3 regions of the Faecalibacterium butyricigenerans genome follow, and region 2 is predicted to be linked to each of the others. Evidence: predicted binding sites of a transcription regulator. Region 2 holds the regulator's gene; each other region holds the start of a gene.
The links. Region 2 encodes Rex, which represses fermentation and respiration genes when NADH is low (regulators of the CRP and FNR family bind a similar motif). Its sites were predicted from a motif close to ATTGTTAANNNNTTAACAAT; they were not measured.

Region 1: LKD23_RS10525 (butyryl-CoA:acetate CoA-transferase) is a predicted target of Rex. The motif match lies at 1,082-1,101, and genes of this name have one in related genera.
Region 3: LKD23_RS00410 (phosphoglycerate kinase) is a predicted target of Rex. The motif match lies at 1,701-1,720, and genes of this name have one in related genera.

Annotation. Positions count from the first base shown of each region.
Region 1 is NZ_JAJEQL010000032.1:6,822-10,100, forward strand. It holds gene LKD23_RS10515 (acetyl-CoA C-acetyltransferase) at 1-175, opposite strand, end outside; gene coaD (pantetheine-phosphate adenylyltransferase) at 267-770, opposite strand; gene LKD23_RS10525 (butyryl-CoA:acetate CoA-transferase) at 1,288-2,634, shown strand; gene LKD23_RS10530 (AI-2E family transporter) at 2,683-3,279, shown strand, end outside.
Region 2 is NZ_JAJEQL010000011.1:43,888-47,166, reverse strand. It holds gene LKD23_RS06165 (DNA translocase FtsK) at 1-388, opposite strand, end outside; gene LKD23_RS06160 (ClpP family protease) at 521-1,207, opposite strand; gene LKD23_RS06155 (redox-sensing transcriptional repressor Rex) at 1,476-2,117, shown strand; gene LKD23_RS06150 (thymidine kinase) at 2,196-2,798, shown strand.
Region 3 is NZ_JAJEQL010000001.1:84,626-87,904, forward strand. It holds gene tpiA (triose-phosphate isomerase) at 1-293, opposite strand, end outside; gene LKD23_RS00410 (phosphoglycerate kinase) at 378-1,586, opposite strand; gene LKD23_RS00415 (nucleotide sugar dehydrogenase) at 1,822-3,060, opposite strand.

The DNA of each region.
Region 1 (3,279 bases), on a different contig from region 2:
CCTGAATGACGCAGCCCATGTAAACATGATCGACCTGCTCAGGCTTCACGTTTGCACGGTTCAGAGCTTCCTTGATGACGATGGAGCCAAGCTCAGCAGCAGGGACGTTTGCCAGAGTGCCGCCAAACTTACCAATAGCGGTACGGCAGGCAGATGCGATAACAATTTTTTTCATGTTAATAGCCTCCTGAAATGTGTATATTTACGGGGTTTTCGTAAAACGATCTATCAAAAGGCCCGAGAGCCTTTCTGCATGATAAAAGGGATCAGATGGTCTTTCCTTCCGCCTGAAGCTGCTCCACTTTCGCGTGGATGGCCGCTTCTACGTTGGGCGTCACGAACTTGGAGATGTTGCTGCCGTAGCGGGCAGCCTCCTTGACGATGGTGGAGGAAAGGTAGCTCCACTTGATGCTGGTGGCGAGGAACATGGTCTCGATGCCGGGCATCAGTGCGTGGTTGGTCTGCGCCAGCTGGATCTCGTTTTCGAAATCCGTCACGGCCCGCAGGCCCCGCACCATCACCGAGGCGTGGCGCTTCTTGGCGAACTCCACGGTCAGGCCGTCAAAGCCCTCCACCGTCACGTTCGGGATGTCCTTGCAGCACTCCTGCAGCAGCGCCACCCGCTCCTCTACGGTGAACAGGGGGTTCTTCGCGCTGTTGATGAGCACTGCCACGATGAGGTGGTCGTTGATCTTTGCTGCCCGCTTGATGATGTCGAGATGTCCTCTCGTGACCGGGTCGAAGGACCCGGGGTAAACTGCTGTTGCCATCGGTATGGTCTCCTTTATCGCCGCGCTTTGGAAAAGCGCAATTTGGTGTTGCCATGATAGCACTTTTCAGTTCCCGCTTCAAGTATCGAGGCATACGCCCCTCGCAACATCGTTAATTTTTAGTCAATTAACGTCGCACTGGGGCGCTTTGTCTTGGTACACATTAAGTAAACCATATTGTCAAAATTTTATCAAGTCTTTTTTCGAAAAAATTTGTTTTTGTCGTACCAAATTATCCCCACAAATTGCTAAGATTTTTAGTCATCTTGTCCGTAGGGCTATTTTTTACGAAAGGGGGCTTGATTCTGCTCTTTGTTAATGTTATAACTAAGTTGAGCAAGTCTGCCTCTGCCGGAGGCATCCGTCCTGCTGTTTCCAAGGATACCGCCGGGATGTGATAAGCCGGTGTCAAAACTGGAAACGAACGGTAAATTTCCGGCAAAGATCTTTGTTCCGCAGGAATGTAAATGGTAAATTTACAATTCTTTTATGTTATTATAGGAGAGGATGGTTTATAATGGATTTTAAGGAAATGTACGCGCAGAAAAAGATGACCGCCGAGCAGGCTGCCGCGCTGGTCAAGAGCGGCGACTGGGTGGACTACGGCTGGTGTGTCAACACCCCTGTGGCCGTGGACGCCGCCCTTGCAAAGCGCCTGCCGGAGCTGGAGAATGTCAACTTCCGCGGCGGCATCCTGATGTGGGTGCCCGAGATCTTCCAGATCGACGACCCTGCTGCCCACATGACTTGGAACAGCTGGCATATGGGCGGCATCGAGCGCAAGGCCATCGCACAGGGCTTTTCGTTCTACTCCCCCATCCGGTATTCTGAGCTTCCCCGCTATTACCGCGAAAGCCCCGACCCGCTGGATGTCGCCGTCTTTCAGGTAACGCCGATGGACGAGCACGGCTACTTCAACTTCGGCCCCAGCGCTTCTCATCTGGGCGCTGTCTGCGAGAAGGCCAAGAAGATCGTCGTCGAAGTCAACACCAATATGCCCCGCTGCCTCGGCGGCATGGAGAACTGCGTCCACATCTCCCGGGTCACCGGCATCGTGGAGGGCAGCAACCCGCCCATTGGCCAGATGGCCGCTGCCGGCCCCGCTTCTGAGGTCGATCTGAAGGTCGCAAATCTCGTCGTGCCCCAGATCCCCAATGGTGCCTGCCTGCAGCTGGGCATCGGCGGTATGCCCAACGCCATCGGCAGCCTCATCGCACAGAGCGACCTGAAGGACCTCGGCGTCCACACGGAGATGTACGTCGATGCCTTTGTGGACATCGCCAAGGCCGGCAAGATCACCGGCGCACACAAGCAGCTGGACAAGGGCCGTCAGGTCTACGCCTTCGGTGCCGGCACCCAGAAGATGTACGACTACCTCAACAACAACCCCGAGTGTATGTCCGCCCCCGTCGATTACACCAACGACATCCGCAGCATCTCCGCACTGGACAACTTCATCTCCATCAACAATGCGGTGGACATCGACCTGTTTGGTCAGGTGAACGCGGAGAGCGCCGGTATCAAGCACATCTCCGGTGCAGGCGGCCAGCTGGACTTCGTGCTGGGTGCCTACCTCTCCAAGGGCGGCAAGAGCTTCATCTGCCTGTCCTCCACCTTCTTTAATAAAAAGACCGGCCAGCTGGAGAGCCGCATCCGTCCCACGCTGGAAAATGGCAGCATCATCACCGACACCCGCGCCAACCTGCATTATCTCTGCACCGAGTACGGCTGCGTCAACCTCAAGGGCCTGACCACTTGGGAGAAGGCTGAGGCCCTCATCAACGTGGCACACCCCGACTTCCGTGAGCAGCTCATCAAAGAGGCCGAGAAGATGCACATCTGGCGCCGCAGCAACAAAATCTAAACATCGCCGTATCGGCTCCTGCCGTCTGCGGCAGGAATGGAGTCTCACATGATGGACAAAAAACCGCACATCAAGCCCTACATCTACGGAATGTTGGCGGGCTTTGGTGCGATAAGCCTGAGCATCCTCTTTTTCTTCTTCATCTACCGCTTCGACGGCTTCGGCGACGCCGTCTCCACCATGACCGGCATCCTGATGCCCTTCATCTATGGTGCGGTCATCGCCTACCTGCTCAAGCCGGTGTGCAACACCATCGAGAACTTTCTGCACCGCATCTTCCCCCAGAAGATGCACGGTCTGGCCAATATGCTGGCCATCGCGGCCACCCTGCTCTTCGGCATTCTGGTGGTCTACGCGCTGGTGATGATGGTGGTGCCGCAGGTCATCTCCAGCGTCACCTCCCTCTACTACACGGCCCAGACCAGCATCACCCGCTTCATGCGGTGGATCAACACGCAGGACGTCTTTCTGGACAATGCGACCCTGATGGGCTACTTCAACGACGCTTACGATGCCATCACGAGCAATCTGGCCTCTCTGCGCACCACCCTGCTGCCCTCCCTCCAGAACCTGCAGGGCATCCTGAGCAGCGTAGGCGTGGGCGTCATAAACGTGGTGACGTGGTTCAAGAACCTGCTCATCGGC
Region 2 (3,279 bases):
ATGCACTCATCCCATTCTGATAGCAGGCGGCGGTCATCTGCGCGGCGGTCTGGTCGGCGGAGATGTCCGAAAAGACGATGACCGTACCGCTGGCGAAGATGAGGCCCAGCATAAGCTTGGCGATGTGGGGCAGGAGATCTTCGCCCCGGGTGTAGAGGATGGCCAGATAGCACAGCGCCGCCCCCACCACAAAGCTTCCACAGCCGAACAGGCCGAACAGAACATCGTGCATCGTGCGCCATGCCGAGCTGCCCGGCACGAAGGCCAGCGCCATAAGCACCAGCCCTGCGAACAGGGTGACAAGCCCCGCTGGCATCCGGTCCTGCGACCGTTTTTTGCGGCGCGAGGCGCTGCCCCGCGCGGAAGTTCTGCGTTTTCTTTTTGCCATGATCCCTAAAACCCGTTCCTTATCCTATATATAGAAGCAGGGCGCGCCCGAGGCGGCTCTGTCGGTGACGATGGAAGAATCCCGATACTATTCGATTCTTTCATTGTACCACGGGAAAAGTCAAATGGCAATTTATTTCCCCTCGATTTCTCGGTAGAGCCACGCCAGCGCATCCGACAGCCCGCCCAGCTCGTCGATGAGCTTTTCCCGCACGGCTTTCCGGCCGTCCAGCACGGTACCCACATCCATGACCAGCTCGCCGGTGCGCATCATCAGCTCGGTGTACCGCTTTTCCGAGATGCCGCTGTGGGCCGCGACGAAGCCGGTGATCCGCTCCTGCATCTGCTCGAACCAGCGCATGGTCTGGGGCACGCCCAAGATCATCCCCGAGTGGCGGACGGGGTGGACCGTCATGGTGGCGGTGGGCACGATGAAACTCCGCTGGGCGCTGACGGCCAGCGGGATGCCGATGGAGTGGCCTCCGCCCAGCACCACCGCCGCACTGGGCTTCGAGATGCTGGCGATGAGTTCGGCCAGCGCAAGCCCTGCCTCCACATCTCCGCCCACGGTGTTGAGCAGCACCAGCAGCCCCTCGATGGCAGGGTCTTCCTGCACAGCCACCAGCTGGGGGATGACGTGCTCATACTTGGTGGTCTTCTGGCCCTGCGGAGCTTCCACATGGCCCTCCACCTGCCCGATGACAGTCAGACAGTGGATGGCGTGAGCGCCCCGGGTGCGGTAGATGCTGCCCATGTCCTCGATCTGCTCTTTTTCCAATCGCTGCTGCTCCACGGGGATATTTTTCTCTTCCTGTGCCATTCTCTGCGCCCTCCTTTTTGCTTCATTTCAGCTTGTCCGGCATTCCTGTCGGTTATGCTTCGGCAAAGATTTCTTTGCTTTTGCAAAAAATTGCGCCAAAGGATTTGACATTCTCGCTTCCCGATGTATACTTTATACTAGAGATAAGATTGTCAAATAAGTATCATTATTGTACGAAAAAGTACACATTTATTCCTTGCCGGAGCGCCCTGCCGCTGCGCACCTCTCCCCCGGCGATCCTGCGGACAAAAAGAAAGGAGAACTCCCTATGAATACTCCCGGCAAAGCTTCCCTGCCCGTCATCAAGCGCCTGCCCAAATACTATCGCTACCTGCGCACCCTGAAAAACGACGGCATCACCAGCATCTCGTCCCGCGAGCTGGCCGCCCAGATGGGCACCACCGCCTCGCAGGTGCGGCAGGACTTCAACTGCATCGGCGATGTGAATGGCCGTCAAGGCATCGGCTATTCGGTAGAGAACCTGCTGAACATCCTTGAGGACCTGCTCTTCGGCAACGGTGACCGTCTGACCACCATCCTCATCGGCTGCGGCCGTCTGGGCAAGGCCGTGAGCCGCTTTATCACCACCGACACCAACGGCTATAAGCTCATCGCCGCCTTCGACAACGCCCCCGACGAGGTTGGCAAGGAGATCAACGGCATCCAGATCCTCCACATCGATGAGCTGGAGACGTTCTGCGCCGAGCATCACCCCGAGGTGGCCGTCCTCTGTCTGCCCCGCAGCGGCGCAGAGGAGATCAGTGGCCGTCTGGTGGCGCTGGGGATCCAGGGCTTCTGGAACTTCTCCCACTACGACCTGTCAGTGTCCTACCCCGATGTCGTCGTGGAGAACGTCCATCTCGGCGACAGCCTGATGAGCCTCGGCTACCGGCTGCGCAATCAGGACTGAGCCATCTTACTGCAAAATGCCGACCCTCTCCGTCAGGCTCTGGCTGGGAGGGTCCTTTCATGAGGAGATTTTTTCGACATGGCAAAGCTTTATTTCCGTTACGGCGCAATGAACAGCGGCAAGAGCACCGCGCTGATGCAGGTGGCCCACAACTATGAGGAGCAGGGGATGCGGGTGTTCATCCTCAAACCGAAGGTGGACACCAAGGGCAGCGGCGACCTCGTGAGCCGTCTGGGCGTCCGCCGCCCCGCCGACCTGCTGGTGCCGCCGGATATGGACCTCGTGGAGGCCGTCCGGGCCGCCAGCAGCGAGGGCAAGCCTCTGGCCTGTGTGCTCTGCGACGAGAGCCAGTTCTTTACCGCCGCACAGGCCGAGCAGCTGTTCATGGTGACGGTGGATCTGAACATCCCGGTCATCTGCTACGGCCTGCGCTCCGACTTCTCCCTCAAGGGCTTCCCCGGCTCCACCCGTCTGCTGGAGCTGGCCCACACCATCGAGGAGATGAAGACCATCTGCGCCTGCGGCCGCAAGGCCACCTGCAACTGCCGCAAGGTCAACGGCCGCTTCGTCTTTGAGGGCGAGCAGGTGGCCATCGACCTTCAGAACGACGTTCAGTACGTCAGCATGTGCCCCCAGTGCTATTTCCGGGAGCGCCGCGCTTTCTATGCCGCCCGCCGATGATCGTTTTCCCTGATTTCATGCCGTCCGCACGCCGGGCGGCATTTTTTGTATCTTTTCTTCATCCGTGATATATCAGCCAAGGCCCGATTCGCACGTTTTTTGCGCTATTGATATATCAGTTCATGGCCGGAAGTTTCTGTCATCGTCGCTTTTGATGTATACAACGTCCATTCGGCAAAATATGACTTGGTTACAAAATTCTTGCAAATCCGGCCATTCTTTCCCTGTTGCATCCCAGTTTTCTATGCAAATCGTTGAAGTATACAAGTTGCACAGTTTTTGGCCTCAAGTTTATTCATTATGGCAATGACGTCAAAACCGTGCAAAAAATAAGCGCAATATTTGTTCGTTTTCCGCCGCTATCCCTACAATTTGCATCTTTCTTTTTCTTCTTGCCTTTGGTATCATATTTGTATACAACGGATGCTTTGCAGAGGCGTCCGTGCAAGCAGTTGTTTTTTTACATTAGGAGGAGAACGAA
Region 3 (3,279 bases), on a different contig from region 2:
TGGCCGACGATGACGTACTCGACGCCCAGATCCACCAGCATATCTGCGCTGATCTCGCCGGTGAAGGCACCGGACTTCTCGAAGTGGACGTTCTCAGCACCAACATGGATGTTGGTGCCCTTGGTCTTTGCCACAGCCGTGACCAGATCGGTGTAGGGAGTGCAGATGACGACCTCGCAGGATGCGTCCTTGACGGCGGGGATCAGCTCGTCCACCAGAACAGCAGCCTCGGAGGCGGTCTTGTTCATCTTCCAGTTGCCAGCAATGATAGCCTTGCGCTTTGCCTTATCCATGATATGTTCTCCTTACCTTCTTATTGATAAAAACGGAAAGGTGCGGCGGCGAAACAGCCGCCGCACCCATTTATGATGCCGGAATTATGCGTTCTGGATGACTGCGATGCCGGGCAGCTCCTTGCCCTCCAGATACTCCAGAGAAGCGCCGCCGCCGGTGGAGATGTGGGTCATCTTATCGCCCAGACCCATCTGCTGGACAGCTGCTGCGCTGTCGCCGCCGCCGATGACGGTGGTAGCGTCGCTCTCAGCCATTGCCTTGGCCACCGCCAGAGTGCCGGCTGCCAGAGTCGGGTTCTCGAAGACGCCCATGGGGCCGTTCCAGACGACGGTCTTGGAAGCCTTGACCGCATCGGCAAACAGCTTCATGGTCTCGGGGCCGATGTCGCAGCCCTCCATGTCAGCCGGGATGGCGGTGACAGGGACAACGGTGGTCTCGACGGGAGCGTCGATGGGGTCAGGGAAGTTCTCGACACAGGCAGTATCGACGGGCAGGAGCAGCTTGACGCCCTTCTCCTGAGCCTTTGCCATCATCTCCTTGCAGTAGTCCAGCTTGGAGTCGTCGCACAGGCTCTTGCCGACCTCATAGCCCTGTGCCTTGATGAAGGTATAGGCCATGCCGCCGCCGATGATGAGAGTATCGACCTTCTCCAGCAGGTTGGAGATGACATTCAGCTTGTCAGCGACCTTTGCGCCGCCCAGAATGGCGGTGAAGGGACGGACGGGATCGTTCACGGCGTTGCCGAGGTACTTGATCTCCTTCTCCATCAGGTAGCCGACAGCGGTGTCCTTGATGTAGTCGGTGACGCCTGCGGTGGAGCAGTGTGCACGATGGCAGCTGCCGAATGCATCGTCAACATAAGCGTCGGCCAGAGAAGCCAGCTCCTGAGAGAACTCGGGGATGTTCTTGGTCTCTTCCTTGCGGAAACGGGTGTTCTGCAGCAGGACGACGTCGCCGTTGTTCATGGCAGCGACAGCAGCCTTTGCATTCTCGCCCACGACGTTGTCGTCGTCAGCAAACACGACGGTCTTGCCCAGCTTTGCGCTCAGAGCCACAGCAACGGGTGCGAGGCTGAACTTTGCCTCGGGGCCGTTCTTCGGCTTGCCCAGATGGCTGCACAGGATGACCTTTGCGCCGTCATTGACCAGCTTCTGGATGGTGGGCAGAGCCGCATTGATACGGTTCTCGTTGGTGATGACGCCGTCCTTCATGGGGACGTTGAAATCGCAGCGGACAAGGACCTTCTTGCCGCAGTAGTTCTGATCGTCGATCGTCTTTTTACCTAAACCCATAGTGATTATTCTCCTCTCAATTCATTCTTCGGAATCGAATTTCGCTCACTCTCGGGGCCTTGACCCCTATGACACTATTATAAACAAAATGTGTGTGTATTGCAAGGACGGCGGATGGATAATTTATTAACAAACTTTTCCCGGGATATTCTGGAATTGTGTCTATTTTGACAGTGGCTTGACAAAGAGCAGCCTTTCCATCCCGCGTCCGCCCGACAAAGCCGGGCTGCGAGGCTCAGTCTCTCCGGAACAGGTCGCGGGTGTAGACCTTCTCCTGTACATCATCGAGGCAGCTGTCATAGCGGTTGGCAATGATGGCCTGACTCCGCTTTTTGAACGCCTCAAGGTCGTTTACCACCTCACTGCCAAAGAAGGTCGTGCCATTCTCCAGCGTCGGCTCGTAGATGATGACGGTCGCGCCCTTGGCCTTGATCCGCTTCATGACGCCCTGAATGGAGGACTGACGGAAGTTGTCGGAGTTCGCCTTCATGGTCAGGCGGTAGACGCCGATGACGCAGGGCTTCTCCTCCCTTGCGTCGTACTCGTTCTCCTCCCCATAGCTGTAGTAGCCCGCCATCTGAAGCACCCGGTCGGCGATAAAGTCCTTGCGAGTGCGGTTGGACTCCACGATGGCCTCGATGAGGTTCTCGGGCACGTCGGCGTAGTTGGCAAGAAGCTGCTTTGTGTCCTTGGGCAGGCAGTAGCCGCCGTAGCCGAAGCTGGGGTTATTATAATGTGTGCCGATGCGGGGATCGAGGCAGACGCCCTCGATGATCTTCTGGGTGTCAAGGCCCTTCATCTCGGCATAGGTGTCCAGCTCGTTGAAGAAGGAGACGCGGAGCGCCAGATATGTGTTTGCAAACAGTTTGACGGCCTCTGCCTCCGTGAAGCCCATGAAGAGGGTCTCGACATCTTTCTTGATGGCCCCCTCCTGCAGCAGATGGGCGAAGGTGTGGGCCGCCTCCACAAGGCGGTCGTCCTGCATATCCGTACCCACGATGATGCGGCTGGGGTAGAGATTGTCATACAGCGCTTTGGACTCCCGCAGAAACTCCGGGCTGAAGATGATGTTCCTGCACTGATATTTTTCCCGAACCGAAGCCGTGAAGCCCACCGGGATGGTGGACTTGATGACCATGATGGCCTCGGGGTTCGCCTTCATCACCAGCTGGATGACCGCCTCCACCGCAGAGGTATCGAAGAAGTTCTTCCGGCTGTCGTAGTTGGTCGGGGCGGCAATGACCACGAAGTCCGCGTCCCGGTAGGCCGCTTCCCCGTCCAGCGTAGCGGTCAGGTCGAGATCCTTTTCCGCAAGGTATCGTTCAATGTAGTCATCCTGAATGGGAGACTTTTTGTGGTTGATCTGCTCCACTTTCTCCGGCACGATGTCCACAGCGGTAACATGGTGGTGCTGGCTCAGCAGGGTGGCGATGGACAGGCCGACATAGCCTGTGCCCGCAACGGCAATGTTCAGTTTTTCGAATGCTCTCATGGCTTTCGCTCCTACGACACAACTATAAAATGTTCGGCGGCTTCTGTTTTATTGTATCATGAAGCGGGCCGAACAGCAAGCAAGGATAAACAAAAAACACCCTTCCTCTCACGGAAACCCGTAAAAGGAAGGGTGTTGAACTCACTTATTGGCATCCGTGCTTTTCAGCACGCCACCTCAAGCACTTTTGAGCGTAGAGCT